DNA from 3 places in the Nocardioides sp. Z38_18 genome. Region 2 is predicted to be linked to each of the others. Evidence: riboswitches for the same ligand, from Rfam matches in the RefSeq annotation. Region 2 holds a riboswitch; each other region holds the start of a gene.

What was found. A riboswitch is a leader RNA that binds a small molecule or an ion and turns the genes downstream of it on or off. The one in region 2 is predicted to bind cyclic di-AMP.
Region 1: linked by a shared signal. The riboswitch ahead of AC4BGC_RS06970 (C40 family peptidase) and the one ahead of AC4BGC_RS17430 (C40 family peptidase) in region 2 are both predicted to bind cyclic di-AMP.
Region 3: linked by a shared signal. The riboswitch ahead of AC4BGC_RS04110 (transglycosylase family protein) and the one ahead of AC4BGC_RS17430 (C40 family peptidase) in region 2 are both predicted to bind cyclic di-AMP.

What each region holds. Positions count from the first base shown of each region.
Region 1 covers NZ_JBZAJE010000001.1:1,461,297-1,471,589, forward strand. The annotation lists gene qcrB (cytochrome bc1 complex cytochrome b subunit) at 1-246, opposite strand, end outside; gene qcrA (cytochrome bc1 complex Rieske iron-sulfur subunit) at 254-1,288, opposite strand; gene qcrC (cytochrome bc1 complex diheme cytochrome c subunit) at 1,285-2,163, opposite strand; gene ctaE (aa3-type cytochrome oxidase subunit III) at 2,187-2,825, opposite strand; gene AC4BGC_RS06940 (cytochrome c oxidase assembly protein) at 2,929-3,825, shown strand; gene AC4BGC_RS06945 (Rv3143 family two-component system response regulator) at 3,827-4,246, shown strand; gene trpD (anthranilate phosphoribosyltransferase) at 4,260-5,288, shown strand; gene AC4BGC_RS06955 (Lrp/AsnC family transcriptional regulator) at 5,322-5,600, opposite strand; gene AC4BGC_RS06960 (DEDD exonuclease domain-containing protein) at 5,632-7,383, opposite strand; gene AC4BGC_RS06965 (hypothetical protein) at 7,518-7,724, shown strand; cyclic di-AMP (ydaO/yuaA leader) riboswitch at 7,852-8,005, shown strand; gene AC4BGC_RS06970 (C40 family peptidase) at 8,018-9,001, shown strand; gene AC4BGC_RS06975 (gluzincin family metallopeptidase) at 9,069-10,268, shown strand; gene AC4BGC_RS06980 (M48 family metallopeptidase) at 10,274-10,293, shown strand, end outside.
Region 2 covers NZ_JBZAJE010000002.1:1,316,409-1,326,701, reverse strand. The annotation lists gene AC4BGC_RS17485 (DUF429 domain-containing protein) at 1-473, opposite strand, end outside; gene AC4BGC_RS17480 (organic hydroperoxide resistance protein) at 572-997, shown strand; gene AC4BGC_RS17475 (LLM class flavin-dependent oxidoreductase) at 1,001-2,569, opposite strand; gene AC4BGC_RS17470 (antitoxin) at 2,703-2,993, shown strand; gene AC4BGC_RS17465 (DinB family protein) at 2,990-3,733, opposite strand; gene AC4BGC_RS17460 (hypothetical protein) at 3,910-4,896, shown strand; gene AC4BGC_RS17455 (1-acyl-sn-glycerol-3-phosphate acyltransferase) at 4,933-5,514, opposite strand; gene AC4BGC_RS17450 (winged helix-turn-helix transcriptional regulator) at 5,560-6,228, opposite strand; gene AC4BGC_RS17445 (class I SAM-dependent methyltransferase) at 6,382-7,218, shown strand; gene AC4BGC_RS17440 (iron chaperone) at 7,205-7,546, opposite strand; gene AC4BGC_RS17435 (hypothetical protein) at 7,556-7,981, opposite strand; gene AC4BGC_RS17430 (C40 family peptidase) at 8,000-8,761, opposite strand; cyclic di-AMP (ydaO/yuaA leader) riboswitch at 8,764-8,920, opposite strand; gene AC4BGC_RS17425 (pyridoxamine 5'-phosphate oxidase family protein) at 9,035-9,535, opposite strand; gene AC4BGC_RS17420 (hypothetical protein) at 9,680-10,153, shown strand; gene AC4BGC_RS17415 (SDR family NAD(P)-dependent oxidoreductase) at 10,207-10,293, shown strand, end outside.
Region 3 covers NZ_JBZAJE010000001.1:856,189-866,481, forward strand. The annotation lists gene AC4BGC_RS04085 (FAD-binding oxidoreductase) at 1-386, opposite strand, end outside; gene AC4BGC_RS04090 ((Fe-S)-binding protein) at 383-1,813, opposite strand; gene AC4BGC_RS04095 (dihydrofolate reductase family protein) at 1,942-2,514, opposite strand; gene AC4BGC_RS04100 (permease prefix domain 1-containing protein) at 2,598-3,590, opposite strand; gene AC4BGC_RS04105 (PadR family transcriptional regulator) at 3,596-3,919, opposite strand; gene AC4BGC_RS04110 (transglycosylase family protein) at 4,009-4,350, opposite strand; cyclic di-AMP (ydaO/yuaA leader) riboswitch at 4,355-4,502, opposite strand; gene rocD (ornithine--oxo-acid transaminase) at 4,715-5,959, shown strand; gene malQ (4-alpha-glucanotransferase) at 5,952-7,415, shown strand; gene AC4BGC_RS04125 (nuclease-related domain-containing protein) at 7,488-8,090, shown strand; gene AC4BGC_RS04130 (ABC transporter ATP-binding protein) at 8,136-9,170, shown strand; gene AC4BGC_RS04135 (ABC transporter permease) at 9,167-9,946, shown strand; gene AC4BGC_RS04140 (sensor histidine kinase) at 10,063-10,293, shown strand, end outside.

The DNA of each region.
Region 1 (10,293 bases), on a different contig from region 2:
CTCGACCATGCTCGGGCGGAACCACAGGGTCAGGAACACACCCGTGAGCAGCAGGACGACGAAGCTCCACAGGGCGATCTCGCCCAGCATGAACGACCAGTGGTCCGGGAAGACCTTGCGGAGGTTCTTCTTGGCGAGCCCGGCGAGTCCGAGCCGATCGTCGGCCCACTCGGCGGCCTTGCCGGCCTTGGAGGGTTTTGTGGCCGTCGCCGGCTTCGTGCCATTCGTGTTGGCAATAGTGGTCATTGTCAGATCACCTACGTTCCCAGAAGCTCGGGCCAACCGGCTCGGTGAAATCGCTGCGAGCGATCAAGTAACCCTCGTCGTCCAGGTCCAACGGTAGCTGGGGCACTGCACGAGCGGCCGGGCCGAAGACCACCCTGCCGTTGTCCGCGAGGTCGAAGGTGGACTGGTGGCACGGGCAGAGCAGGTGATGGGTCTGCTGCTCCCACAAGGAGATGGGGCAACCGACGTGGGTGCAGATCTTGGAGTAGCACAAGATCCCGTCGATGCCCCAGTTCTCACGGCCCTTGGCCACCTTGATGTCGTCAGGGGGCATCCGGACGACGATGACGGCGGCCTTGGCCTTCTCCTGCATCAGCTCGACGCCCTCGATGACGTGCTCGCCCTCGGCGTTCTCTTCGAAGAACAGCGCAGGCTCGCCGTTCACCAACTGGCCGACCTCCATGTCCTGGGGCCGGATCGGGGTGCCGTCGACGTCCTGGACGACGCGCATGCCCTTCTTCCACACGGTGTGGAAGAGCTTGTCGCCGGGAAGGGGACCGAGGTCGCGCAGCGCCACGATCGGGGCGAGGAGCAGGATGCCGAGTGCGCCGAACAGGGAGTTGCGCACCAGCGGGCGGCGCCCGATGCCGGACTCCTCCGCGCCGACCGAGAGCGCCTCGAGGGCCTGCTCACGGTCTTCGGGGGAGGATGCGCCGGGGTGGCGCATCTCGATCATCTCCTGGTCGCTCATCAGCTTGCGGGCCCACTGGATGACACCGATGCCGATGCACAGCAGAGCCAGGCCGAGGGTCGTGCCCAGGGCAGGCGTGGAGAGCCCGAAGCCGAGGGCGTGGTCGGGGTCGTCGCCGATCTTGAAGACGAAGAACGAGACGAAGAACAGCACCGTGAACACGGCCGAGAGGAAGAACAGGGTGACGATCTGCCGCTCGGCGCGCTTCTCCGCCGCCGGATCGACGTCGGTGGGGCGCGGCTGGTGCTCGTGCATCCCTGGATCGGGGATCGGATCGCCCTCGACCGTGGAGAGCTCCTGGTTCTCGCTCATGCCTGGTTCTTCTTCCTCGAACGGGTGGAGTTGGCAGCGATCCACACTGCCGCGCCCACGAGGGTGCCGATGCCGACCAGCCAGCCGAAGAGGCCCTCGGAGACGGGTCCGAGGTTGCCGAGGCCGAAGCCGCCGTAGCTGGGCGTCTCCTCGCTCTTCTTCAGGTAGGCGATGACCTGACGCTTGTCATCGGGGGTCATCAGCTCGTCGGAGAACACCGGCATCTGCTGGGGGCCGGTGAGCATCGCCTCGTAGATGTACTTGGGGTCGACGCCCTGGATGTCCGGGGCGAACCGGCCGCGGGCGAGCGCGCCGCCCTTGCCGGCGAAGTTGTGGCACGCCGTGCAGTTGGTGCGGAAGAACTCGCCGCCGCGCACGATGTCCTCGTTGCTGGCGTCGTTCGGGTCGTAGTCGGCCTTGTTCGGCACGTCGGGACCCGGGGCGAGGGAGGCGACGTAAGCGGAGAGCGCCTCGATCTCGTCCTCGTCGTAGACCGGGGGCTTGCGCAGGGCCTGGGTGCCGGGCTGGGACATCGGCATCCGGCCGGTGCCGACCTGGAAGTCGACCGCGGCCGCGCCCACGCCCACGAGGGTGGGGCCGTACTGGTTGCCCTTGACCGTGGGAACGCCCTCGGCGTTCTTACCGTGACAAGAAGCACAACCGACCAGGAAGAGAGCGCGGCCCTTGGCCACCATCTCCTCGTCGGCGGCCTTCGTCTGGGCCGTCGCGGGGGAGAGCGCGGCGTACATGCCGCCGGTGAGCAGCAGGCCGAGCACCAGCACCAGGGGGGCGGCGAGCCGGGAGCGGCGACCGACGGAGAGTCGGCCGGCGATCCGGTGAAGCAACCCGTTGCTGGGTTTCTTGAAGAGTGGCACCTGTGGGTCCTTTGTGGTCAGTGCTACTTGATCAGGTAGACGGTCGCGAACAGGGCGATCCACACCACATCGACGAAGTGCCAGTAGTAGGACACGACGATCGCGGTGACAGCCTGCTCGTGGGTGAACTTGCGTGCGATGAGGGTGCGGCCGAGCACGAACAGGAACGCGATCAGTCCGCCGAGGACGTGGATGCCGTGGAAGCCCGTTGCGAGGTAGAACACGGTGCCGTACGCCGAGTCCTGGATGGTGAGGCCCTTGTGGACCAGCTCGGCGTACTCGAAGGCCTGCCCGGCGATGAAGATCGCGCCCATGATGTAGGTCAGGGCGAACCACTCGCGCAGGCCCCAGAGCTTGACCTGGAGGAGCTTGCCGGTGCGGCCCACGACGCCGTCCTCGGCCTTGAACACGCCGAGCTGGCAGGTCACCGAGGACAGCACCAGGATCAGGGTGTTCACGGTGGAGAACGGCACGGCGAGCTCCACCGTGTTCTGGGCCCACAGCTCAGGACTCACCGACCTGATCGTGAAGTAGGCCGCGAACAGCGCCGCGAAGAACATGAGCTCGCTCGCGAGCCACACGATGGTGCCTACGGCAACCATGCTCGGACGGTCGTCGTGAGCATGGAGCCGGGATGCTGGGATAGCCGTTGCGTTCGCCACGTCGTCATTATTGCCCGACGGTTCCGAGACAGCACCCCTACCCCCGGTGTTTCGCTGCGATCTTGGTTCTGCTGCGTGCGCAGGCACCGCCTAACCTGTGGGAGTGCCGCCCTTTTCCTTCTCGGCCGTCTTCACCCAGTGGGGACTGCCGCCGATCCTGTTCGTGCTCGTCGTCTGGGCCACTGGTCTGTACCTGCTCGGCGTGTACCGCCTGCACCAGCGCGGTGACCGGTGGCCGATCGGACGCACCCTGGCGTTCGTCGGCGGCGGGATGGGGTCGTTCCTGTTCGCCGCCAGCTCCGGTATCGCGGCGTACGACACCACGCTGCTGAGCGTGCACATGGTCCAGCACATGATCCTGTCGATGCTGGTGCCGGTGTTCTGCGCACTGGGCGCACCGGTGACCCTCGCGCTGCGGACCATGCCCCCGCGGCCGCGCCGTCTGCTCCTGAGCCTGCTGCACTCGCGCTTCGCCCGGGTGCTCACCTTCGCGCCGATCGCGTTCGCGCTCTACGTGCTCAGCCCGTGGGCGCTGTACTTCACCGGCTGGTACACCGCGACGCTGAACTCCGACCTGCTGCACGAGTTCATGCACCTGCACCTGGTGGCGACCGGGGCGCTGTTCTTCACGCCCATCCTGGGCGTCGACCCCGTCCCCGGGCGCGTGGCCTACCCGTTCCGGATGCTGACGCTGATGCTGTCGCTTCCCTTCCACGCCTTCCTCGGCGTCACGATCATGGGCCAGACCCAGCTGATCGGGGGAGACTGGTACCCCAAGCTGGGCGAGACGCTGTCGTGGCTCCCGGACCCCCGCGACGACCAGCACCTGGCCGGCGGCATCCTGTGGGCCTCGGGCGACCTGATCGCGCTGATCCTGTTCGGTGTGCTCTTCGCCCAGTGGGTGCGTTCGTCCATCCAGGAGGGGAAGCGGGAGGACCGGCGGCTGGACCGCCTGGAGCGGCTCCAATCCACCTCCTCCGCCGCCGAGTCCAACCGGTAGCATCGTCCGCGTGACCAGCCAGCCCGCGCCCTTGAAGGTGCTCGTCTACAGCGACGACCGCGACACTCGCCAGCAGGTGATCCTGGCCCTCGGCAAGCGTCCCCACCCCGACCTCCCTCAGCTGGAGTACGTCGAGGTGGCCACCGAGCCGGTCGTCATCCAGCAGATGGATGCCGGCGGGATCGACCTGGTGATCCTGGACGGCGAGGCGGTCCCCGCAGGCGGGCTCGGCATCGCCCGCCAGCTCAAGGAGGAGATCTACGAATGTCCTCCGGTCCTGGTGCTCACCGGCCGGGTGCAGGACAACTGGCTCGCGACCTGGTCGCGCGCCGAGGGCGCCGTCGCCCACCCGCTCGACCCCATCGAGCTCGCCGAGGCCGTGACCCGGCTGCTGCGCTCGCGGGTCGCGGCGCAGGCGTGACGGTCACCCGCTGATGGGCGCGATCACGTGGCCCGAGGTGCTCGGGTCACTGGTCGGGGGCGCCGACCTGAGCTCCGAGCAGACGGCGTGGGCGATGGGGGAGATCCTCTCCGGCCAGGCGACGCCGGTACAGATCGCGGGGTTCGCCGTGGCGCTGCGCGCCAAGGGCGAGACCGTCGATGAGCTGCAGGGACTCGTGGACGCGATGTACGTGCACGCGACGCCCCTGTTCGTGCCCGGACGCGTCCTGGACGTGGTCGGCACCGGGGGAGACCGCTCCTTCTCGGTGAACATCTCCACGATGTCGGCGATCGTGGCAGCGGGAGCAGGAGCCCCGGTCGTCAAGCACGGCAACCGCTCCGCCTCGAGCAAGGCGGGCAGCGCGGACGTGCTCGAGCAGCTCGGCATCCGCCTCGACCTCTCGGCCGACGAGGTCGCCCGCGTCGGAGCCGACGCCGGCATCACCTTCTGCTTCGCAGCGGCCTTCCACCCGGCACTGCGGCACGCCGCGACGGCTCGCAGCCAGCTCGGCATCGGCACCACCTTCAACTTCCTGGGCCCGATCGCGAACCCCGCGAAGCCCGAGGCACAGGCCATCGGGTGCGCCGACCGGGCGATGGCCCCGGTGATGGCGGGCGTGTTCGCCCGTCGCGGCGTGGACGCCTGGGTCTTCCGGGGCGACGACGGGCTGGACGAGCTCACCACGACCACCACGTCGAGCGTGTGGGCCGTCGAGGGGGGCGAGGTGGTCGAGCACACGCTGGACCCCGCCGAGCTCGGGATCCCCCGTGGCACCGCCGAGGGGCTGCGCGGCCAGGACGCGGTGTACAACGCCGGCGTGGTCCGCCGCGTGCTGGCGGGAGATACCGGCCCCGTCCGGGACGCCGTCCTGCTCAACGCCGGCGCCGCGCTCGCGGTGCACGCGGCGCAGGACGGATCGCTGGAGGAACGGCTCCTGGTGGGCATCGAGCGCGCCCGCGAGGCGATCGACTCCGGATCGGCTCAGGCCACCCTCGACCGCTGGGTCGCAGCGACCAGCTGACCGGCGCCCAGGCGTGCGTGCGGGCCCTAGATATCAGTCGAGCCCGAGGGAGAACGCAGACTCCAGGTCGTGGCGCGAGTAGCTGCGGAACGCGATGTGGGTCTCGGTCTCCATCACGCCGGGGACCTTGTTGATCTGGTCGGCCACCACGCGGGCGACGTCCTCGTGGTCGGTGACGCGCACGAGCGTGATCAGGTCGATCTGGCCGGTGACGCTGTAGACCTCACTGACCCCGGCCAGTGCCGCGATGGCCTCCGCGACCTCGGGGATGCGGGCGACGTCGGCCTTCACGAAGACGATGGCGGTGATCATGGGCCCAAGGTATCCCGTCGGGGCTCACGGTTCAGGGCTGGTGGACCGTGGCGAGGCTGCGGCGCTCGTCGAAGGGCTCCAGCGAGGCACGTGAGGTCTCCACGGCGTCGTGCAGGGCCAGGTGGCGGGTGGCGCCGCGGACCGGGCAGGTCCACTCGCCCTCGACGTGCACCAGGCGTACGCCGGGCTGCTCGAGCCAGCGCAGGATCTGCTCGGACTCCTCCGCGCTCGCCGACGGGGTCGGCCCGGGGCCGCCGAGCACGGTCTCGGCAGACCCGCGCAGCTGCGTGACCCACTCGCCGGCATGGGCATCGGCCGGGATCACCCCGGCAGCGGCCAGCCTGCCGTGGCGCACGACGTGCACCGCCCACCGGTGGTCGTCCTCGCGGCGCGCGGCCACGAGCTCGGCGCACGAGGACAGGGAACCCAGGCGCTGGGTGCGTGCGGCCGCCCTGAGGAACGCGGAGAGCCGGTCGCGATGGACTCCGGCCTCCTCGAACCTCTCGTCCTCGGCGAGGCGGTTCATCCGCGCCGTGAGCGAGTCCACCACTTCGTCGGCGCGGTGCAGCAGGTTCTCGCGCACCCGGGTGACGAGGTCGGCGTAGTGGTCCATCGAGATGCTGCCGTCGCACGGGGACAGGCACCGGCCCATCTCCGCCAGCACGCAGGCGGAGCGCGTCGGGGTGATCGGCAGGCGGTCGCTGCACTGCCGGATCGGGAAGGCCTCGTGCAGCGCGGACAGGCACTTCTCCGCGACCCGGCGCGAGCTGAACGGACCGAGGTAGTCGGCGCCGTCCTCGGCGATCTTGCGGACCAGTGAGAGCCGGGGCCACGGCTCCACGGTCAGCTTGAGCCAGTGCACCTTCTCCGGGTGCCGGCTGCGGCGGTTGTAGCGGGGCTTGTGGGCGGCGATCAGGCGCAGCTCGCGCACGCGGGCCTCGAGCGGGGTGGCGCACTCGATCCCGGTCACCGACGCCGACAGGTTGACCATCTCGCCCATCCGCGAGCGGCTCTCCGAGGCGGTGAAGTAGGAGCGCACCCGGGTGCGGAGGTCTCGTGAGGTGCCCACGTAGAGCACCCGCTCCTGCTCGTCGCGGAACAGGTAGACGCCGGGGGAGTGCGGCAGGTGCTCGGCGAGGTGGCGCTTGCGGCGTACGGCGGGACTGACCCGCGAGGTGTAGGTGGAGAGCTCCTCGAGCGTGTGCACGCCCAGCCCGCCGAGGCGCTCCATCAAGCCGTGCAGCACGTCGACGGTCGCCCGGGCGTCGGAGAGGGCCCGGTGGTTGGGGGTGGTCGTGGACCCGAACGCCACCGCGAGCGAGCTCAGCTTGCAGTTGGGGGCGTCGTCACGGGTGATCACGCGGCGGGCGAGCCGCGCCGTGTCGAGGACCTCGAACCCCGGCCAGGGGTGCCCCTGAGCGGCGGCGAAGTGCTTGAGGAAGCCGATGTCGAAGGGCGCGTTGTGGGCCACGAGGACGCTGCCCTGGGCGAACTCGAGGAAGGCGGGCAACGCCGACTCGATCGGAGGGGAGGAAGCCACCATCGAGTTGGTGATGCCGGTGAGCACGGCGATGAAGGGCGGGATCTGCGTGTGCGGGTTGACCAGTGTCTGGAACTCGCCGAGGACCTCGCCGCCGCGCACCTTGACCGCGCCGATCTCGGTGATCATCGCCCCGCCTCGCACCGAGGCGCCGGTGGTCTCGAGGTCCACCACGCAGAAGGTGACATCACGCAGGGGGCGCCCCAGCTCGTCGAAGCTCATCTGTGCGGACCACTTGCTCACGTGGACGACGCTAGGCAGCCGCACCGACAAAAGCCGCCAGGCAGGGCCGTGGACGTGGCGAAAGCAACACTGTCGGTGGCAGGTGGTGGAGTCCGGGTATCACTTCCCCAGCACCACCCCCGAGGAGCCCACAGATGAGCGTTCACATCGACTGCGACACCTGCCTGGTGCGTGGCCTGTCCTGCCACGACTGCGTGGTGACGGTCCTGCTCGGGCCGCCTCCCGAGCTCAGCTTCGACAGCGAGGAGCAGGAGGCTCTGGGCGTTCTCGCCCAGTCAGGACTGGTGCCGCCGCTGCGGATGGTGACACCGATGTCGGGCCCCGAGGTGGAGTCCGCGTGAACATGAACACAGCCCCTTGCGCCCCTCGCCGAGTTGGCCACCGTGCGGTTTCGTGCTTAGTGTGTTGAACCTAGGGCCCTCGGACCAGCACACCGACCAGGTGAGCTCGGGGGCCGCGCCGAGTCTGAATCAGTCACTCCCGAGTGTCTGTGCCGGAGCCGGGGACCCACGTTACTTGGGGTGAATCCGGCCAACGCGTCACTGAGGTGTCGCGGAGGCTGGTAGGGCGTCTTTGGGCCCGAATCCGTCAGCTGACCTGGTAGGCGTACAGACAAAGAGGAGACCGACCGATCTTGCTCGACGGCCGGAAAAAAACCCATGCCCGAATTGCCGCGGCGGTCACGACCACGGCACTGACCACCCTCGGACTCGGCGTCGTCGCGCCAGCGCCTGCCGCAGCCGCTCCGAACGGCATCGAAGCCGTGCAGGCGAGGGTCGACCGACTCTCGGACCGCGCCGAGGCCGCCGAGAAGCGGCACGACGCCGCCAGGTCGACCCTGGTGAAGAAGCGCACGACGCTCGCGCGGGTCCGTGCCGACATCCGCCACCATCGCCAGGTGCTGGACAGCCTGCGCGCCCAGGTGGCCAGCACGGTCTCCAGCGATTCGGTGAGTGCCGCCGGCGCCTCGATCCCGGCCAAGGACCTCTCGCGCAGCGCCGACGTGCTGCTGTCCAACGTCACCTTGACCACCGAGGAGGCGGGAGCCAGCGCACAGGCCCTGGCCGACTCGAACATCAAGCTGGCGCAGCTCCACGAGCGCCGGGTGGCCGTGCGCGGCCAGGTCGACGCCCAGGCGGGCCGCGAGAAGGCGCTGCTGGAGCGCAAGCGGAGCGAGGACGCGCGGGTGGCGAACGCCAACGCGCACCTGAAGCGGCTGGAGGCGCAGGCCGAGGCTGCCCGGGTCAAGGCCGCGGCCGAGCGGCTCAAGCGTCTCGGCGGCCCGGTGCTGGCCTACGCGAAGTCGAAGATCGGCAACTCCTACGTCTACGGCGCTGCCGGGCCGTCGTCCTTCGACTGCTCCGGCCTGACCATGATGGCCTGGGCGCAGGCGGGTGTGAGCCTGCCGCACAGCTCCTCGGCGCAGTACAATTCGGGAACCCGTGTCTCCGAGAGCGAGCTGCAGCCAGGTGATCTCGTCTTCTACTACAGCCCGATCAGCCACGTCGGCATCTACATCGGCGACGGCCAGATCGTGAACGCGCTGAACCCCGGTTCCGGGGTCAAGATCTCCGGCCTGCACGACATGCCCTACGTCGGCGCGGTCCGCCCTGGCTGACCGACCCGCCCGCAGAGCCGCTCGCCCTTTCGGGGCGGGCGGCTTCCTGCTTGTTGCGGGGCTGCTCGTGGCCCTGCTCGCCGGGGTGCTGGCCGGGTGCGACCGCGAGGTCGACGTGGCGCCGCCCAAGGCGCCCCCCGGGGCCGAGGCCCGCGATCCCGGGACCGCCCAGGCGGCTCTGGACGCGCTCGTCGCAGCCGTGCGCGAGCAGGACCGGGCAGCCGCGGGGGCCGTGGCCGCGCCCGGCGCCCGGGAGCTCCTGGAGGGGATCCTCCAGAACTCGGTCGACCTCCGGATCGGTGAGCTGTCGATGCGCTACGTCGAGGAAGCGGCACCGCTCGACGGGAAGGAGCAGGCGCGCTTCGGCGAGGGCTCCTGGCGCGGCACCGTCCAGCTCGCCTATCGCTACGACGGCCTCGACGAGTCGACCGCCAACCACGAGACCAGCGTGGTGTTCGTCCCGCGCCCCGACGGCGCCGCGATCGCGTCGATGGGCGGGGAGAACGACCGGAGTCCGCTGTGGCTGGCGGAGCGGCTGAGCGTCGTACGCACGCCGCAGTCGTTGCTGGCCGTGGCCGGTGACTCGGCGGGGCGCTATCCCGCCCTGGTCACCACCGCGCTGCGCCAGGTCCGGCAGGTGCTCCCGCAGTGGCGTGGTCCGCTGCTGGTGGAGGTTCCCCGCAGCAGGGCCCAGCTGGACCGGGCGCTGTCGGCGGAGTCCGGCAAGTACGACAACATCGCCGCCGTGACCACCACGGCCGACGGCTCGCTGCGTCCCGGAGCGCCGGTGCGGGTCTTCGTGAACCCGGGCGTCTTCGAGAAGCTGCAGGACCGGGGCGCACAGGTGGTGATGACCCACGAGGCCACCCACGTCGCGACCGACGCCACGTTCACCTCGATGCCCACCTGGCTCCTGGAGGGCTTCGCCGACTACGTCGCGCTCGAAGGTGTGGGCGTGCCGGTGGACGTGGCCGCCGGCCAGATCCTGGCCAAGGTCCGCAAGGAGGGGGCGCCTCGTGACCTGCCCAGCACCGAGGACCTCGACCCCACGGCGGCGGGACTCGGCGCCACCTACGAGGAGGCCTGGCTGGCCTGCCGCTTCCTGGCGCGCGAGTACGGCGCGGACCGCCTGCTCGCCTTCTACGAGGCGGTCGGCTCCGGCGCCTCGACGCAGGAGGCGTTCCGCACCCGGGTCGGCACCACGCAGCGAGAGTTCGTGATGCGCTGGCGCAGTGACCTGGTCCGCCTTGCCGGGGTGGCAGGCTGAGCGACGTGCCCCCCGGACAGCGACC
Region 2 (10,293 bases):
CCTGGCTTGTTCTTGTACTTCAGCGTGCGACCCAACCCGAACAGCGCGACCGTGGCGGGGTGCGGGTAGACCTCGAGCGCGCGCCGGCGGCGTCCCGACCTCGGGTTCATGTCCAGCCCGAGGGCCTGGCACAGCCGGGCGCCGCGGGGGACGTCGCTGAACTCGGGCTTGCCGGTGTTGGCAGGGTGGGCACCCGCGTCGAACCGGGCGAAGTCCTTGTTCAGCGCGGCCTCCGCCGGCCGGTTGCCGGTCGGGTTGGTCACGATGAGCGGGGCGTCGACGGCCACGAGGCAGTCGCCGGCGGCGTACGGCTCCAGCGCGGCGAGGATCTCCTCGTCGCTGCGGACCGTCGAGACGTGCACCAGCAGGCCGAACTCGTCGAGAACGGCGAGCCCCGTGGGTCGCTTCACACCCCAGGCGAGGTCCACACCGATGAAGAACACGTCGCCCAGCCTGCCGTATGGCGCGGACATCGGTGGAATAGGTGTACGCCGCAACAGGTTCGGACGGTGTCGGCAAAGCACGACGGGGCGTCCTGCCCGGCCGTGGCGCGACCAGACGAAGGAGTCCCATGAAGACCCTCTACACCGCTGAAGCACTCGCCACCGGAGCCGGCCGCGACGGCCACGTGCGCTCCACGGACGGCAACCTCGACCACGACCTCTCCATCCCCAAGGAGATGGGTGGCGACGGGGGTGCGGGCACCAACCCCGAGCAGATGTTCGCTGCCGGGTACGCCGCCTGCTTCCACTCCGCCCTGCAGGGCGTGGCCCGCCGAGCGAAGGCCGACCTCGGTGACTCCACCGTCGGTGCCCAGGTCAGCATCGGCCCCAACGACGAGGGCGGCTTCCAGCTCGAGGTCACTCTCGAGGTGGTCATCCCCGACCTGCCCCACGAGCAGGCCCAGGAGCTCGTCGAGCAGGCCCACCAGGTCTGCCCCTACTCCAACGCGACCCGCGGCAACATCGACGTGCACCTCAAGGTCAGCGACGACTGAGCACTACCCCATGCCGTGCTGCGCCAGCGGGTGCAGCAGCTCTCGCTCCTCGTAGGACAGGTGTGAGAGCAGGGTGTCGGTGAGCAGGTCGACGGTGGCCGAGAGGTCCTCCAGCGCCCCGGACGCCGCCCGGGGCTCGGCGGAGACCAGCCCGACGAGCGAGCGGTCCACCTGTTCCAGGACGTCGTGGATCACCACGTGCTCCTCCGCGAGCCGGTCCACCACCGGCGCCGCGGCCGGGTCGCTGGCCCGCAGGTAGCGGAACATGCTGTGGTCCTCGAGGCTGTGGTGCCCGGTGACGATCCGGCAGTAGGACTCGCAGTAGGCACCCAGCGTCCAGTTGTTCTGGCGCATCGTCATCGTGTTGATCACCGAGCGCGCCTGCCCGACCTGCATCAACCCCCGGCGGACCTGGTCCACCACGTCGCGCAGCTGGGTGAGCTCGCTGCGCAGGGCGTCGTGGATGTCGATCAGGTGCTGCGGGTAGGCCTGCTGCGCCTCGGTGTACGACGCGTTCGCGGGCGCCGGGTAGGTCGGCCGGGTGGACTCGTCCCACGGCAGCTCCGCCAGGATCCGGCTGGGCGGGGGAGTGGGCGTCACCCGGATGCCGGGGGTCTGCGCGTGCGGTGCCGGCGGTGGCTGCACCCCCGGAGAGGCCGGCGTCGGCTCGGGCCCGCCGGCGCGCAGCTCGCGCTCGGCCTCCACCTGCTCGCGCACCGCGGGGGCAACCTCGAGGGCGAACCGGCGCACGTCGTCGGGGTCGTCGGTGCCGAGGACGAAGGTGGAGACGCCCTCGTCGATCGCGAGCCCCGCGAGCTGCTCGGCCCAGTCGGTGACGCTGCCCTTCAGGAACCCGCCGCCGCGACCGACATGGCCGAAGCTGCCGAAGACGTTGTACATCCGCCGGATCGCCTGCGGGCCGCGGCCGTTCTCCTCCGCGGCCGCGTCGATCACCGCGTTCATCTCCGCGAGGGCCGGCGGGTCGGCGTACCCCATGGAGGGGATCCACGCGTCGGCGAGGTCGGCGGTGAGCCGCAGCATCCGGGGCTTGTAGGCGCCGATCCAGATCGGGATCTCGTGGGCCGGCTGCGGCCCGGCGTGCAGCCCCTGGACCCGGTAGTGCTCGCCGGTGGCGCGGACGCTGCCGGTGCCCCAGACAGCTCGGATGATCCCGATCGCCTCGGCCAGCGCCTCGACCGCCTCTCCCGGCGTACGACGTGGGCCGCCGGCGGCCACGACCGCGTCCCAGAACGCCCCCGCGCCGAGGCCGAGCTCGACCCGGCCGCCGCTGAGCACGTCGAGCGTGGCGGCAGAGCGGGCGAGCACCACCGGCGGTCGCAGCGGCAGGTTGGCCACGTTGGGCGCGACCCGGACGGCGCTGGTGCGGGCGGCGATGACCGAGAGCAGCGTCCAGGTGTCCAGGTGCCTGGCCTGGTAGGGGTGGTCCTGCAGCGAGACCAGGTCGAGGCCGCTGACGTCGGCCAGCTGGGCCAGCTCCAGGGTGCGTTCGGCAGTGGCGGCCTCGGGGCTGGGGAAGATCCCGAACTGGAGGTCGTGTCCGTAGTCCGGCATGCGGTGAGCCTAGTTCGCCGAGGGGCCGGCCGAGCCCGGGCGTGCGGGTCGCCGTCCATGGGGGAAGCAGGGTGCCCGTGGCAGTCTTGGAGGCGTGAACACGGGCGTCGCCCGGCCGAACGAGGGGAAACAGATGAGCGACATCAACGAGACCTTGAAGAAGAAGATCGACGAGCTCGACCTCGACCGCCGTCTCAACGACTTCGTGGACCAGGCCGAGACCGTCCTCAAGCGCGCCGTGGCGACCGCCGCCGACTACGCCCACGACCATCGTGACGACGTGGACCGCACCCTGGACAAGATCACCACCCAGATCGACGAGCGCACCGACGGCAAGTACGCCGAGAAGGTCGACCAGGTCCGCGGCCGGCTCGAGCAGGGCCTCACCAAGCTCGCCGAGCGCCGCCCCGACGGCGACCGCTAGCTGCTGCCGGGCTCAGCCAGCCGGGCGAGATCGCGCCGCACGTAGCGCAGGTGGGCCCACTCCTCCTCCAGGATCACCCGCAGGCAGTCACCGACGGTGGGCTGCCAGTCGTCGCCGCCCCAGGGGTTCGCGCGGGGCTCGGCGAGCAGGTCGGCCGTGACGGTGTCCAGGAAGTCGGTCACCAGCTGCTGCCGCTCCGCGCGCACGGCGAGGACCTCCGCGTAGTCGGGTTGCTCGCTGCGGAAGACCGACATGTCGAAGCCCATCTCGCCGGCCCCGGTGAACACCAGGCCGATCTCGTGGAACGGCTGCGGCAGCCCCAGGATCCCGCCCCGGAGCCAGGCGTCGGTCGCCAGGACGAGGTGCCGCAGGGTCTGGGCCAGGGACCACTCGTCCTCGACGTGGGCGTCGACCAGGTCCGGTGGCGTGCTCGCCACGGTCGTCGCCCAGGCGGCCTGCACGGCGACCCAGGCCTCGCGCAGACCCTCGGGTGCCTGCGCGTTCTGCAGCTCGCGCCCCGGGAAGGCCCGGTTGAGTGCGGCGTCCACCAGCGGCACCACGTCGACACCGTTGACGATGAGGCTGCCCATGAACAGGTCGTGGCTGTCGATGTCGAGGCCGTCGACATCGACCCCGCGCATCGTCACCCCGCTGACGTCTGAGAACCGGAAGGTGGCGCCCCTGAGCCGGGCCCTGAGGAAGGTCGCGCGCTCGAACTCGTCGCCGGAGTAGGTCGTCATCGCGCCATCATCACCCCGGTCGGGGACGCCTGACCCCGATCGTGTCCAACTATCAAGAATGAACCCCTTTGACCCGGTTCAGGACCCTAGGCTTCCCCCGCCCTACTTCCCCCGGGGTGACCGCAGTCGGCACCGCCCGGCCGGGCACGCACCGACTGCAGAGAGTGAACCGAATCGTGAGAGTCCCCCGTGTCCACCTGGCCCGTCGAGGATGTCGCACCGGGGTCACCGGCCTGCTCCTGGCGGCGCTCGTCCTCACCGGCTGCGGCGGCCAGGACTCCGGCTCCACGGAGTCCCGGGGCGACGGCGGCAGCACCTCCACCCCGTCACCCGAACCCTCGCCCGAGCTGAAGAAGCTCAACGACGCGTGGGACGACTTCAAGAAGAGTGCCGAACGGCTCCCGGCCAAGGAGCTGACCCTGCCGGAGCTGACGCCGACCAAGGCGTTCTCGGCGCGGGACGTGGGCGTGTTCGCCCGGATGGCCCAGCGGATCACGCTGCGCTCGATCGACCCGGAGCTGAGCTCGATGAGCCCGGGTGCTGCCTTCGACCACGTGCTCGACGGCTCCTTCCCCGCGACGATCGACGACGCGCGGAAACGGTTGCGCAGGAAGGTCCTCGGCTCCTGGGCGCACGAGGCGGTCAACCTGTTCCCCAGGGAGGCCGAGCTCGGCAAGCCGGAGATCATCGACGCCCGCTGGCAGTGGGGTGAGAACAGCGGCACCGACGATGCCGGCAACGCGGCGCCGATCCTGTGGATCGGCCTGCAGACCTTCACGCGGACCCCGGTCACCGTGGCCGGGGAGACCTATCCCATCGTCGTACGGCGCACGGTCCAGGTGCGCGGCTTCCGTCCAGGAGGCGGACCCGCCTGGTGGCCGGCCGTCGACTTCGACAGCTACCCCTTCGGCAACGACGGCTGCTTCCTGGACAAGGGGTCCAGGCTCGTCCCCACGCGCCGCGCGGACCGGTTGCTCGGCGACCTGAAGTACCTCGACGAGTGGCTCTCCCCACAGGCACTGACACCGGGTAGCAAGGTGAGCAAGAAGATCTTCTGGCCCAACTACGTGGCCCTGGACGAGCTGCGCAAGAAGCACTCCCCGGCCGAGCTCCGGGCGATGAACGCGAAGGCGATGAAGTACTGCCAGAGCCCGACCCCGTGACCCGGAGCCCGGCGCAGATCCAGATGAGCGAGCGCGCTACGCCTCGGGCTCCTCGCGCAGCCGCGGCGTGGTGAACGAGTCGGGGCGGATCCCGCGCTTGTCGGCGTAGAACTCGCGGACGAGATCCATGTCGGCGCGCACGTTGCCGCTCGGGGTGAACGTGGGACCCCAGCCCACGGTGCGGGTGGGGGCGTCGAGGAAGGCGAGGGTGATGGGCAGCCCGGTCTGCTCGGCGATCCGGTAGAAGCCGGACTTCCAGTACTCGCCCTTGCCTCGGGTGCCCTCGGCAGCGAGGCCCAGCACGAACGGCTCGTCGCCCTCGGCCTCGCGCAGCAGCGCGTTGATCGTCTCCGCCGGCTGGTCGCGGTCCAGCGGGACCGAGCCGGAGGCGCGCAGCAGGGGACCGAGCGGGCCCCTGAAGAACTCCTGCTTGACCAGCAGCTTGATCTGGAGGTCGTAGTCCCAGCCCAGGAGCAGGGTGATCACCCAGTCCCAGTTGGAGGTGTGCGGGGCACCGACGAGGACCGCCCGCTCCGGAACGGTGCCCACGGTCTTCCAGCCGGCCATCCGCAGCAGCAGGCGGGCGAGGTTGCGGCGAATCAGGAAGCGTCGGTTCACCGCGCGACGATACCGCCCGGACCCACCCGCGCCGTGAACCGAGGGTCAGCGGCTCACCGCGGCGAACCGGCTCTGGCCCACCCAGCGGGGCAGCGAGCGGCGTACGTCGCTGGAGGCCTCGATCGCGAGCAGCCCGGTCCTCATCGCCTGGTCCCAGGACCGGTCTCCGCGCCAGACCTCGGTGAGCGTGCGCAGCGTGGTGCGCACCGAGGCGGCCTGCTCGAACCCGGGGTCGAAGTCGCAGGCGTCCGCCTCGCCGCCGTCGACCATCAGCCACCAGGACCCGACGCGCGGCGGCACGTCGCTGAACCGCAGTCCCACCACGGTCCGCGTGCGCGGCCACTCGTCGATCGCGAGGTTGCGCTTGATGTCCCACATCAGCAGGTGCGGGTCGAGGTCCTGGTCGCCCAGCTCCCCGATCCAGCGCGTGCCCCACATCCCCAGGGCCAGCACCACGTCCATCAGGTCGCGGCCGCTCTCGGTGAGCTCGTACGACGCGTGCGACCCGACCAGCTCCCGGCGGACGATGCCGGCCCGCTCCAGGGTGCGCAGCCGTTTGGAGAGCAGCGCGGGAGACATCCTCGGGTTGCCGCGTCGCAGCTCGTTGAACCGGGTGCTCCCGGCCAACAGCTCGCGGACGACGAGCAGGGTCCACCGCTCGTCGAGGACCTCCATCGCCTTGGCGACCGGACAGAACTGGCCATAGCCGGACATCGGCTGCTCCCTTCACCCGGCCACCAGTAGACGCCCGATCCGGGCCGAGGGCCAGTACAGATCCAGTACCCGTGCCGGTACAGATCCGGAACTGGATCGGCGCCCGCCGCCGACCGAATGTGGAGGTACCGAAAACCACGAGGGAGTACACAGATGAGCAGCCAAACCTCCACCGGAAACGACGTCACGGCCGACGCGGAGCTCAAGGACCGGCTCCGCAGGGTCTGGGCGATGGGGGACTACCCCTCGGTCGCCAGCGAGGTCATCGCCGAGCTCGGTCCGGTCCTGGTCGACGCGGTCGGCCTCGGGCCGGGCGACCGGGTCCTCGACGTGGCCGCCGGGAGCGGCAATGCCTCGGTCCCGGCGGCGAGGGCCGGCGCCGAGGTCGTCGCCAGCGACCTCACCCCCGACCTGCTCGAGGCCGGCCGGGCAGTCGCGGACGCCGACCTGTCCATCGACTGGCAGGAGGCCGACGCCGAGCACCTGCCCTACGAGGACGCGGCCTTCGACGCGGTGATCTCGTGCGTGGGCGTGATGTTCGCCCCGCACCACCAGCAGGCGGCCGACGAGCTGTTGCGGGTGTGCCGCCCCGGCGGCCGGATCGGCCTGGTCAGCTGGACCCCGGAGGGGTTCATCGGCCGGATGTTCGCCACGATGAAGCCCTACGCGCCGCCGCCACCTGCCGGTGCGCAGCCGCCCCCGCTGTGGGGCTCTGAGGACCACCTGCGCGACCTGCTCGGTCAGGGCGTCGACGGTCTCGAGCTCACCCGGCGCACCCTGGCCGTGGACCGGTTCGGGTCCCCCGCCGGTTTCCGCGAGTTCTTCAAGAGCCGCTACGGACCCACGATCGCGGTCTACAAGGCGAACGCCGACGACCCGGAGAGGTGCGCCGCGCTGGATCGCGACCTCGACGAGCTCGCAGAGCGGGCAGGAGCCGGCGCCGGACCGATGGAGTGGGAGTACCTCCTGGCCACCGCTACCCGGCGCTGAGCGAGCGCACCACCCGGGCCACGAGGTCGTGCGGCACCGGCCGGTCGAGCGGGAACTTCAGGGTCCCCTTGCCACCGGCGTACGGCGCGACCTCCTCGGCGAGGTCGGGGTCCTCCGGCACCGGGTAGAGGCTGACGTGGTGCTTCCACCCGGCGTAGTGGACCACCCGGCGCCCGTCGAGCACGACGGTCGGGATGTTGTAGCTGATCGTGTCCTGCGCACCGGGCAGGGCGGCGTGGATGGTCGCCCGGACCGCCTCGAGCACCTCCCTGACCTCGGGCCCGAGGGAGTCGAGGTAATCCTCGACCGTGGTGAACTTCTGGCCCATGGCAGCGACTCAGGGGGGCGGCAGCAGGTCGTTGAGCGCGGTGAGCCAGTCGACCAGCGTGGGGACGGCGCCGTCGCCGACGGCGGTGTCGATGCCGAGGTAGCGCAGGCCGACCAGGGCCAGCGCGATCAGGGAGATCACCATGCCCAGCGACGCCAGCAGGCTTCCGGAGACGCCGCGCCGGCTCGCCTTGGCGAGGCCGATCACCGAGCTGACCAGGCCGAGGGCCCCCAGTCCGACACAGACCGCGAGCATCAGTGAGAAGGGCGTGGCCAGGAAGGCGACCAGCCCGGCGATGAAGCCGACCTCGGCGGCCGCCGAGGTGCGCTCCACCCGGGCCGGTGAGGTCTCGAACAACCCGCCCAGCTCGTCCTCGACCAGCAGGGGCTCCTCAGCGGTGAGGGCCCGGTCGCTCCCGAGATCCTGGGTCGTCATGGACCCAGCGTAGGTCGGTCAGCGCATGCTTCCGGCGAACCAGCTGTTGGAGAAGGGCGTGTCGAAGCGGACCTTCTTGCCCGAGCCGGGTGCGTGCACGATCTGGGGAGTTCCCTGCTTCCACCGCAGGAACATGGCGGTGTGGTAGACCCGGCCGCCGCGGGTGAAGTACAGGAGGTCGCCGGGGCGCATCTTGCTGCGGGCGATGCGGTGTGCGCGGCCGGACTGGGCAGCGGCGGTGCGGGGGATCTTGATGCCGGCCTTGGCGAAGCTGTACTGCATCAGCCCGGAGCAGTCGAAGGAGCCGGGACCGGAGGCACCCCACTTGTAGGGGTCACCGACCTGCTGGACGGCGATCTTCATGGCGCGGTCGACGCGGCTGGCACCCGTGGTCGCCGGCTGGGCGGCCGCGGCCGCCGCAGCGGCCCGCTTCTTGGCCTGGCGCGCCTTCTTGGCCCGGATCTTCTGGGCCCGGACCTTGGCGGCGCGGGCCTTCTTCGCCCGGAGCTTCTTGGCCCGCAGCTCCTTGGCCCGCAGCTTGCGAGCGGTGTTCTTCTTGCCGGCCTTCTTCTTCTTGGCCTTCTTCTTGTGCTTGCGCTCGGCGCTGTGGTCGGCGGTGGCGGTGCCGGGCCCGGACGAGGGGTTCGGCGAGGGGGCCGGAGCGGGGGCGGCCGTGGCGGCGGGTCCGACGAGGGAGAGGCCGATCAGGAGCAGCAGCGACAGGGCCGGGAGCAGCAGGTATCGCGAGAGGGGCTTGTGGAGGGGGGCGTTGCTGGGCACAGGAGTCCTTCCGACGCCTGCGGGGTCAGCTGTCGGGTTGGAGCTGAAAGTGCTCCGTCACAGTCTCGTGACTTCACCCCGAGCCCCGGCCCCCGGAGGAGCCGATGCATGGAACCTGTGGGTCCCCCGCTCCTGCCCCAGGAGTTCGGTTGGACACCCGGGACTGGGCAGGATTCGGCGGTCCCGGGCGGTGTTCGACCGCACAAGACTAATAGGACGCCGGAGCGGGTGTCCGTCATATCACTAATTGATATGATTTTGCTGAGACGTGCCTCAGAGGTCGACGGTGGCGTTCTTCCCCACGTCGGGCTCGTCGCCGGTGACCTTCGACTTCACGAACGCCAGCGCCGTGGCGACCCGGCCTCCGGGGCTGTCCCAGTACTCCGCGGAGTCGGCCTCGACCAGCATCAGCTGCACGTTCTCGGAGTCCTTGCCGTCGGGGAACCACGCCTCGACGACCGGGTTCCACAGCTCGTCGATCTTCGCCCGGTCCCGGTGGAGGCTGGCGTGGCCGGACACCGAGAGCCAGGTGGAGCCGTCGGCGAACGCGAGGTTGACCCGCTTCTCGGCCTTGACGTTCGCGGCCTGCTCGCTGGTGGCGTCGACGAAGAACCACACGTCGCCGCCGTCGGTGACCTCCTGCGGCGTCATCGGGTGGGAGTGCAGCCGACCCTGGTCGGCGACACCGACCGAGGTGAGCATGCAGAAGCGGTCGCCTCGCATGATCTCGACGACCTTGTCCTGCTCGAGGTCGTGACCTTGGTGCTCCGACATGAGGTTCCTCTCGGTGTGTCTGCAGTGGCCTCGCCAAACTAGCCACGCGCACCTAGTACACAAGTCGCCCTGGTGGGTGCCACGCAGGTCCACCCCGGGACAGGCGCTCGTTTGCGTCCGGTCCGGGCCGGGTACTCCGAGCCGATGACACCGCCTCCCGACCCGACGGGGTCCGCCCAGCTGCCCGAGCACCGACGGCCCGAGGGAGTCAGCGACGCCACGGTCTCCGCGCTGGGCAAGTTCTCCGAGGCCCTCGAGGCGGTAGAGGTCGCCCGGGGCCACCTCTACGCGTTCCACCGGCTCTGCGGCACCGCCGACCTCACCCTGGGCGATGCGGTCGAGGAGCTGCGCGAGGCCGGTCACGGCGAGCTGGCCGACCGGGTCGAGAGCGAGCTGGTCGGGCGCAACATCCTCGAGGGCCGGTGGAGCTTCCAGCTCGTGGAGGAGTACGACGAGACCTACTACTCGCCGTTCAAGGACCTCGAGCAGCACGCGCGCGAGGAGCTGGTCCAGGGCCGGCGACACCTGTTCGAGGCGGAGATGAAGGAGGACCGGCGCACCCACGGGGCCCGGCACCACGAACCGCTGCCGCCGGACGACGGCCCCCAGGGCGGCTGACCGCGCACCGATGCGGGGAGGGCGGCGCGCACCGGCTGGCTACGTTGGCGGCCATGACCTTCACCCAGAGCCTGGCCCGCGGCGTGGACACCCTGCTGGACCGCGCGGTCGTCCCGGGATTCACCCGGATCGGCCCGGCG
Region 3 (10,293 bases), on a different contig from region 2:
TTGAGCTTGAGCATGTTGATGCCGGTGCCGACGGTCACCGTGCGGTTCTCGAGATCGAGCTCGGTGATCGCGTTCATCCGCTTGACGTCGACCACGATCCCGCCGTGCAGGGGGACGGCGCCGTCGGTCAGGCCGGTGCCGCCGTCGCGGGGCACCACCGGCACGCGCAGGTCGTTGGCGATGCGTACGACGCCCGCGACCTCCGCGGTGCTCGTGGGCAGCACGGCGAGGTCGGGCAACCGCTCGGCCCAGCGGTGCACCGGGAACGGCGCCGGCACCCGCGCCCGGTTGTAGCGGTCGGGCTTGGAGGTGAGGATCTGCTCGTCACGCAGGACGGTGCGCAGCGCGGTGACCAGCTCGTCGAGACGCTCCACCGCGATGGTCATGACGCCCCGTCCCCGTCCCCGTCGAGTGTCCCGTCGAGTGTCCGGTCGACCGGCCCGTGGACCGTGCCGTCGGTGGAGCCGCCGACGGTGATGCCCAGCGACTCCGCGAGCAGCTCGTGGATGTCGACGACGTCGATGTTCGCTGCCTGCCCGGCCTCGGTCAGTGGCCGCTCTGACCAGGGGCAGGCGCTGACCAGGGTGTCCACCTCGAGGGCCGCTGCCTTCTCGACCCGGCCGGCCGAGATGGCCGCGGTGAGCTCGGGCTTCTCCACGGGGAGCCCGCCACCTCCGCCCGAGCAGTAGGACCACTGGGTCACCCGGTCGACGTCGGTGAAGTCGAGGCCCGGGATCGACCGGAGCACCTCCCGCGGCTCCTTCCAGATGCCCTTGCGCTTGTTGAGCCGACAGGGGTCGTGGTAGGTGATCGCCCGCTCGATCGGCACCGACGGCGTCAACCTGCCCTCCCGGATCAGCTCCGCGAACAGCTCCACGACGAGCACGACCTCGATGTCGAAGTCGGCCCCGAAGTACTTCGGGTAGTCCTCGGTGAACGAGATGTAGTCGTGCGGGTCGAGCACGAGCACCCGCCGGGTGCCGGTGGCGTGCCAGTTGTCCAGGTTGTGCTGGGCGAACCGCTTCGCCTGGTCGACGTACCCCATCTCGGCGGCGGGGCCGCCGCAGCACCACTGCTCGCCCATCAGCCCGAACTCGTACCCCGCCTGCTGCAGGATCTGGGCGACCGCGCGTGGCACCGAGGTGCGGTAGAAGGCCGCCTCGCAGTCCACGAACAGCACCGTCTCGCCACCGATCGGGAGGGCGAGGCCCTCGGACCAGTCCCGGACGTGCTCCTGGCTGACCGGGGTCTCGCCCAGACTCGACACACCCAGCACGGGTTCGTGGGTGAGCTCGTCGGTGCGTGCGTTCCACGACTTCCACCCCGGCTGGTGCACGCCGCTCTCCACGGCGAACGCGCGCACGGCCTTGACCACGTCGACCGTGCGGGTGCGGAAGCGGTAGAAGTCGCCGGTGAACAAGGTGTTGGGGCAGCGCAGCTCGCAGGCACCGCACTGGGTGCAGTTCACGTAGTCGGAGGCGACCTCCTCGATGGTCATCTCGCCCTTGTCCATCGCCACGACGTTGGCGTGGAAGGCGGTGGGGGTCCACGACTCGTTGCGGGTCACCTGAGTGACCGGGCAGACCTCGCGGCAGAACTTGTGGCCCGAGGAGAAGCAGTTGTAGGACGCGTTGCGCCACTGCTCGGTGAACTCCTCGGTGGGGGTTGGCTCGAGGGGGAGGAGGTGCTCGCGGGCGATCTCCTCCGGGATCACCTCGAGCTCGGCGGGGTTGTCGCGCATTCCGGGGGTGAAGGGCGCGGCGAGCGGGTCAGGAACAGGATCCGACGGACCGTGCCGGTCGAGCTGCGTCATGCGAGCCTCCTGCGGACTGTGTGATGTGGGTCACAGTCATGGCAAGATAAGACCGTAGAGAGCCCGGCACAAGGGAGCGCACGCGGGAGCGGGGCAGCAGTCAGCCGGCGTTCAGCCGGGGGTCACGTTCACCTGACGACGTCGTAGACCAGCTTCTGGATGCCGTTGCGGTAGGACTCGCTCTCGGCCAGCGACAGCAGCTGCTTGTCCTTGTCGGCGGTGCTGAACAGCCGCTTCCCGGCGCCGAGCAGGACCGGGAAGACCAGCAGGTGGTAGCGGTCGACCAGGCCGGCGTCGGCCAGGCTGGCGCCGAGCTTCGCGCTGCCGTGGATGCTGATCGGGCCGCCGTCGGTCTCCTTGACCGCGGCGACGTCGTCGGTCGAGCGCAGGATGGTGGTCTCGCCCCAGTTGGTGACCAGGTCCTCCTCGCGCAGGGTGGTGGACACGACGTACTTCGGCATCGCGTTGTACTGCGGGAAGTAGTCCAGCGAGGGCCACACCGGCGCGAACGCCTCGTAGCTGACCCGGCCCATCATCATCGCCGCGGCCTCGTCCTGCTCGCGGCCCTTGATCTCGTAGGCCTCGTCCACGTGCTCGATGTCGCGGAAGGTCCAGCCGGTGTTGCGGTAGCCCTCCTCGCCTCCGGGCGCCTCCATCACGCCGTCGAGGGAGATGAAGGCGGTGACGAAGATCTGGCGCACGATTTCCTCCTGAGCGGTGTCTGATGCCTGACTACACGACGAAGCGCGAGTCGTCGACAGTCAGACCGGCAGAAGTCGCGGAACTAAGCGGCGACGCTCAGCTCCCTTCGCGTCTTGATCCAGCCGTCGATGCTGTCCCACACCCAGATCCCGAGGGCCCCGACCACGACTCCGGCATTGACCAGGCCGGGGTCGAACTCGGGCCAGCTGCTCTGGACCTCGGCGACCATCGCCGGGTTCAGCAGCCGGTCGGTGGCCGCGAGGTAGACGAACGGGGCCGCGAAGACGGCGCCCAGCACGACGTTGACGGTCGCGAGCGCCGGGGACCAGCCGGAGAGGCGGTACTTCAGGACCTCGAAGACGGCCTCGGCAGCGAGGAGCACGAAGATCAACGGGAGCCAGAAGGTCCACAGGTCGGGATCGAGCACGGGGATGTCGTCGCCGATGTGCGACCCGAAGTGCTGCCAGACCAGTGCGGCTCCGAGGAGCCCGATCCACACCAGGGTGGAGACCAGCTCACCCAACGAGCCGTGCGCTCCGCGGGGGAGCTCGGGCAGCTGCTCGGGCTCCCAGTCGACCTTCATCGTGTCGCGCAGGTCGTCGGTCGAGATGCCTCGTTCGGTGAGCACGAAGGCCAGGGTGACCCAGAAGAAGACGTGCAGGGCGACAGTGAGGGACACCCAGACGGTTTCGCCGATGACCCCGCCGATGGAGCTGCCGTCGATGGTCGCGATGACCGCGATGACGACCGCCACGACGGGGACGATCGAGGAGAGCAGTGGCTTGAGCACCCGTACGTAGGCCGGGTAGAGCTCCGGCCCGATCAGGTACAGCCGCCTCCCGGTGTAGCCGGCCGTCAGCCGGTCAGGGTCGCCGAGCTCCTCGAGTGCGGCGTACTCCGCCCGGCTCGCCGGCAGTCCCGAGGTGAGCTGCAGCGACTCCACCCGGTCGGTGATGCTCGCGCGCAGCTCCTCGGCCACGTCGGCGCGCTGGTCCTCGGGCAGGGTGCGGGTGACGGCGTGGACGTACCTCTCGGTGAGGTCGGAACGCCCGGGGGACTGGTCCTGGGTCTGCATCTGGGTCACCTCAGCTTCTCGATCGATGTGTGCAGGGCCTGCCACTCGTCGAGTAGGTCCTGCAGCAGGGCCTCTCCCTCCGCGCTGACCCGGTAGAACTTGCGCGGCCGCGACTCCTCGGTGTTCCACTCACTGGTGAGCAGTCCCTGCTTCTCGAGGCGTCGCAGCAGCGGGTACAGCGTGTTCCCGTCCACCCCGAACCCCGCCTCGGCGAGGGACTCCAGCAGGGCATAGCCGTACGTCGGACGCCGCAGCGTCGCGAGTGCGGCCATCACCACGGTGCCGCGGCGCAGCTCCTGCAGGTGTGCGGCGAGGACGTCGTCTGGCATGTGCTGAACATTAGTGTGTCTCACACACCATTGTCCAGAGCGCTACACCAGACGACGTACTGACGATCGATCGAGCCGGTCCCGCCGGCTCAGCGCACCCCGATGCGCTTGGAGCAGGACGGCCAGGCGCGCCAGCCCTGGTTGTTCTTGATCCGCTTGGCGACGCGGACCTGCTGGCGCTTGGTGGCCTTGTGGGCGTTGGAGGCGTACTTCTTGCCGCCGTGCCCGCGCCAGGTGCGCGGGCTGATCTGGAGCCCGCCGTAGTAGCCGTTGCCGGTGTTGACGTGCCAGCGGCCGCCGGACTCGCACTTGGCCAGCCGGGTCCAGGTCTTCATCGTGGCGGCCTCGGCCGGCGCGACCAGGCTTCCCCCGATGAGGATGGCGGTGGTGAACGCGACCAGGAGGGTCGCTGAGAGCGTGCGCATGCGCATGGGTGGTTCCTCCGTGCGCCTGCGAGGTTAGCTGTCGGGTTCGGGCTGAAGGTGCCCGGCCAAAGGTGATGGCTTCACCCCAGAGGGTCGTGTCTCCACGACCCGGGAAAGTGGGTTCCCCGCTCTTGTCCGCTGATTGGTAGAGGGCCCTCCGCGCGGACAGGACTCGGCGACGACGGGGGCGTCCCGGTCCTCCGGGACGCGTCACCTTAGGCGCAGCCTCCTGAGGCGGGCAAGCCCACGGGGCGATCGGCGTTTCGGCAGTCTCCGAGCCACCCGTACAGTTCGAAGCGACCAAGAAGACTGTGCGAAGCGACCAGAAAGTCAGCCGCCGCCCGGGTGCGGCGCGACGCGAAGGGACCCGATGACGAACCTCAGCCGTGGGAAGACCGCACCAGCACCGCAGACCGAGGAGCACCTGCACCTCGCAGACCGCTTCGTCGCGCACAACTACTACCCCCTCCAGGTCGTGCTGGCCGAGGCGGAGGGTTCCTGGGTGACCGATGTCGACGGGCGCCGCTACCTCGACTGCCTGGCCGGTTACTCCGCGCTGAACTTCGGCCACCGCCACCCCGGCCTGATCCAGGCGGCGCGTGACCAGCTCGACCGGGTGACCCTGACCAGCCGGGCCTTCCACAACGACCAGCTCGGGCCGTTCTGCCGCGACCTCGCCGCTCTGGCCGGAATGGACCGGGTGCTGCCGATGAACACCGGCGCCGAGGCCGTGGAGACCGCGATCAAGGTCGCGCGCAAGTGGGGCTACGACCTCAAGGGGCTGCCCGCGAACCAGGCCAACATCGTCGTCGCCGGCGACAACTTCCACGGGCGCACCACCACGATCGTCAGCTTCTCCACCGACCCGCTGGCGCGGGAGGGCTTCGGCCCGTTCACCCCTGGCTTCCGGGTCGTCCCGTACGGCGACGCCGCCGCGATGCGCGACGCGATCGACGCCGAGACGGTCGCCGTGCTGATCGAGCCGATCCAGGGTGAGGCGGGCGTGATCATCCCCCCGGCCGGTTACCTGCAGGCCGTCCGGGACATGTGCACCGAGCTCGACGTGCTCTTCATCGCCGACGAGATCCAGTCCGGTCTCGGCCGCACCGGCACCACCTTCGCCTGCGAGGTCGAGGGCGTGGTCCCGGACATGTACGTGCTCGGCAAGGCTCTCGGCGGCGGGATCATTCCCGTCTCTGCGGTCGTCTCCTCCGACGAGGTCCTCGGTGTGCTCCACCCCGGCAACCACGGGTCCACCTTCGGCGGCAACCCGCTGGGAGCCGCCGTCGGCCACGCCGTGGTCAAGCTGCTCGAGACCGGCGAGATCCAGGAGCGCGTGCGCGAGCTGGCGGTGGTCCTCGAGACGGGCCTGGAGAAGCTGGTCGGCGACGGGATCGTCGCGGTGCGCACCCGGGGCCTGTGGGCCGGGGTCGACATCGAGCCCGGGCTGATGAGCGGCCGGGAGACCTCCGAGCGAATGCTGGCCAAGGGCGTGCTCGTCAAGGACACCCACGGGTCGACGATCCGGCTGGCGCCGCCGCTGACGATCGAGACCGAAGAGCTCGAGTGGATGATCGACCAGCTGCGCGATGTGGTGACCGAGGCCCATGGCTGACCTCCTCGACCCTGCTCTCAACGGGGGTCTCGCTCGGGGTCCGCTCGGGGTACGCCGGGCCGGAGTGCTGCTCCACATCACCTCGCTGACCTCGGGTGACCTCGGGCCGCAGGCCTACCGGTTCGTGGACTTCCTCGCCGCCGCAGGCTGCACGGTCTGGCAGGTGCTCCCGCTCGTGCCGACGCACCAGGGGGACGGCTCGCCGTACAACGCGATCTCGGCGATGGCCGGCAACCCCGACCTGCTCAGCCCCGAGCTGCGCGAGGAGCGCGGCCTGGTCTCGCCGGGCTCGATGACCGCCGAGCAGCGCCTGGCGTGCGCGCGATGGTGCGAGCAGAACGCCTCCTGGCTGGAGCCGTTCGTGCAGTTCACGGTGCTGCGCCAGGCGCTCGGTGGCATCCCGTGGACGACGTGGGAGCCGGGACTGCGCGACCGGGACCCCGTGCGGGTGGCCCAGGTGCTGGAGTCGCGGGCCTCCGACGTGGAGCGGCTGCGCTTCGAGCAGTGGGTCTTCGCGATCCAGTGGGCCGAGCTGCACGCCTACGCAGCCTCCAAGGGGGTGCTGCTGTTCGGTGACCTGCCGATCTTCGTCTCCCACGACAGCGCCGACGTCTGGGCCCATCGCGAGCTGTTCCTGCTCGACGAGGAGGGCAACCCGACGACGGTGACCGGCGTGCCGCCGGACTACTTCGCGGCGGACGGGCAGCGGTGGAACAACCCGCACTACGACTGGGCGGCGATGGCCGCGGACGGGTTCGCCTGGTGGCGGCAGCGGATCGCCCGCCAGCGGGAGCTCTTCGACCTGGTCCGGATCGACCACTTCCGCGGCTTCGAGGCCGCCTGGCACGTACCGGCCGAGGCGGAGACCGCCAAGGACGGCCACTGGGTCAAGGGTCCTGCCCGGGAGGTGCTCGCCGCGTTGGTGGAGGCCGCCGGTCCCGGCACCCTGGTCGCCGAGGACCTCGGCGTGATCACCGACGAGGTGAACGAGCTGCGGCTGGAGTTCGGGCTGCCAGGGATGAAGGTGCTCCAGTTCGCCTTCGACGGGGAGAGTGACAACCCCTACCTGCCGCACCTGCACGGTGAGGAGAGCGTCGTCTACACCGGCACCCACGACAACGACACGACGCTCGGGTGGTGGAGCGCGCTCGACGAGCCGACCCGTAGACGGGTGCTGGAGTCGGTGCAGGCCCAGGTGCCGGGGGATGAGGAGATGCCGTGGGCGCTGATCCGGCTGGCGCTGTCCTCCACGGCCCGGCTCGCGGTGGTGCCGGCCCAGGACCTGCTCGAGCTCGGCGCGGAGGCACGGATGAACACCCCGGGGACCGACGAGGGCAACTGGGCCTGGCGCGCCCCCAGGGGTGCGTTCAGCGATGCGATCGCCCAGCGGATGCGGGCGCTCGTGGTCGCGTCGGGACGGTTGCCAGCCGAAGCCGAGCAGCAGCTCACCGGATGAACCGCCTGAATATCTAACAAATCGGATGTTTCACCCATATCCTGATGCCCTATCAGGACAGGGGGGACGTCGATGCCGGTGCGCGTTGCGGTGTCCCGCGACAACGCGGGTCCCGAGGAGACCCTTCCCGAGGCCCTGACCCGGCTGTCGCATCGGTGGCACGTCTTCGCCGACGTCCCCCGGCCCGGACGCGGCAAGGAGAACATCGACCGGGTGCTGGTCGGTCCCCAGGGAGTCTTCGTGGTGGACACCCTGGAGGTCTTCGGCGAGGTGGGTGTCCGCGGGGGGATGGTGCTCAAGAACGGTCGCCGGCACCCCCGGGCCACCGCGAACGCCGTGCGGTCGGCGAAGGCGGTACGCGCGCTGGTGCCCTCGCTGGATGCGGGCCCGAGCAGCGGCAGGAACAGCGTGGTCGTGCCGGTGGTGTGCGTCACCGGTTCGCTGGCGTTCGCGGCCCGCGCCGGGACGGTGCTGGTCTGCTCGCCCGGGCACCTGGTGGAGGAGATCACCTCCGGCCCCGAGGTCCTGTCCGCGCAAGTGGTGCACCGGACCGCGTCGCTGCTCGGGCCGATGCCGCTGCCGCTGGTGGCCCTGCAACCCTCCCGGTGCGGGCACGACAAGTGCGCCCATGACATCTGTCAGTACTCAGCGGGCGGATCCTCGCCGGACCGGTGACATCACGCACTACTGGCCGTGCGCTGGATCGCTGATGCTGGAGGCATGAGCGAGCACACCATCACGGTCAGCGGCCTGCGGCGCCGCTACGGCACCGGCGACGATGCCTTCGAGGCGGTCCGCGGGATCGACCTGAACATCGGCCGCGGCACGATCCATGCCCTGCTCGGCGTCAACGGCGCCGGCAAGACCTCCACCCTGGAGGTGATCGAAGGGCTCGCCTCGCCCACCGCGGGGGAGGTGCGAGTGCTGGGCCTGGACCCGATCGCGGACCGGGCCGCCGTACGACGTCGTACCGGCGTGCTGCTCCAGCGCAGCGGCTTCGTCGCTGACCTCACCGTCGCCGAGACCGTGCGGATGTGGGCCGCCACCGTCACCGACGCCCGCCCGGTCGCTGAGTCGCTGGAGATGCTGGGCCTGGCGGACAAGGCCGGTACCCCGATGCGCGCGCTCTCCGGAGGTGAGCAGCGCCGGGTCGACCTGGCCTGCACGCTGTCGGGACGCCCGGACGTGGTGATGCTCGACGAGCCGACCACCGGGCTGGACCCCGAGAGCCGCCGGCAGGTGTGGCGGCTGGTGCAGGACCTCAAGGAGTCGGGGGCGACGGTGCTGCTCACCACGCACTACCTCGAGGAGGCCGAGACGCTGGCCGACGGGATCTCGATCATGCGCGCCGGCCGGATCGTCAAGGAGGGCACGGCCGACTCGATCGTCGCCGACCACCCGGCGACCATCTCCTTCGCGACTCCCGACCTCGCGACCCTTGACCTCGCGACCCTTGACCGGGCGCTCCCGGACCTCACCGACGTGCAGGTCTCCCGCCACGGTGACCTGACCACCATCGAGACCCACGACCTGCAGCGGGTGCTGACCGCGGTGCTGCTCTGGGCCGAGCGCGACGGCGTACGCCTCGAGCGGATCAGTGCCCGCAGCGCCAGCCTCGAGTCGGTCTTCCTGGCGATCGCCCAACACGGGGACGACCAGCACGGGGACGACCAGCACGGGGACGACCAGCACGAGTCGGCTGCCGCGGCACCGGACGACCATCTCCGCACCGTCACGGAAGGAAGCTCGCGATGAGCACCCTCGCCCCTGCTGCCCAGCGCGTCGCCGGGCTGGCGCGCACCAACGTCATCACGATCGTCCGCAACCGGCTGACCCTCGCCTACGCGTTCGTGATGCCCCTGCTCCCGCTGGCGCTGCTTTTCCTCGGCGACCGCGGCGACATGATGGCCGGGATGGCCGGGGTGAGCACGGTGCTGCTGATGGCGCTGCTGTTCCCGGTCTACTACAACCTGCTCTCGATGACGGTGACCCGGCGCGACGAGCTGGTGCTGAAGCGGTTGCGCACCGGTGAGGCGACCGACCCGGAGATCCTGGCGTCGCTGGCCCTGCCCGGCCTGGCGATCACCCTGGTGGTGACGCTGGTGACGGTGCCGATCTCGATGGCCTCCGGCCTGGACCTCCCGGCGAACCCGCTGCTCGTGCTCGTCGGGGTGCTCCTGGCGTGCGTCGCGTTCGCGGCGCTGGCGTTCTGGACCGCGGCGTGGACCCGTACGGCGGAGGCCGCCCAGCTGACCAGCCTGCCGGTGATCCTCCTGGCGACCGGGGGACTGCTCAAGCCGGCGCTTCCCGAGGCCGCTCACGCCTGGGTCGCGCTCACCCCCGGGGCAGCGGTCAACGACCTCGTCCGGGTCGCCTGGTTCGGGCGCACCACCGACATGGTCGACCCGGCCACCGTGAGCTTCGCGCAGACCTGGGTCGAGGCGGCTCCGGCCGTCGGGGCGCTCGTCGCGTGGACCGTCATCGCCGGAGTGCTGGCGCGGCGCTCGATGACGTGGGAGCCACGGTCCTGACCGACCTGACAGGATCTGCCCGTGGGCGGACGAGCGGACGAACGGGTGTCGCGATGACGGGCCGATCATCGGGCCGATCATCGGGCCGGTCATTGGGCCGGTCTCTTGGTCGGGCGATGGACCCGTGGGGGTGGGCCCGCCGCAGCGAGGTGCAGCGCGTCCGGCTCTACACCCTCGGCTCGCTCTACGTGATCTTGTGGTTCGTGCTGCTCAGCGGCGCCGTGAGTGCCCTGGCATACCCCATGGCGCGTGCTGAGGTGCTCGGGCTGGTCCTGGGCACCATCGTCCTCGGCGTCACCAGCACGCTGGCGATGCGAGCGGCGATCAGTCTCCACCCGGCCACCTCT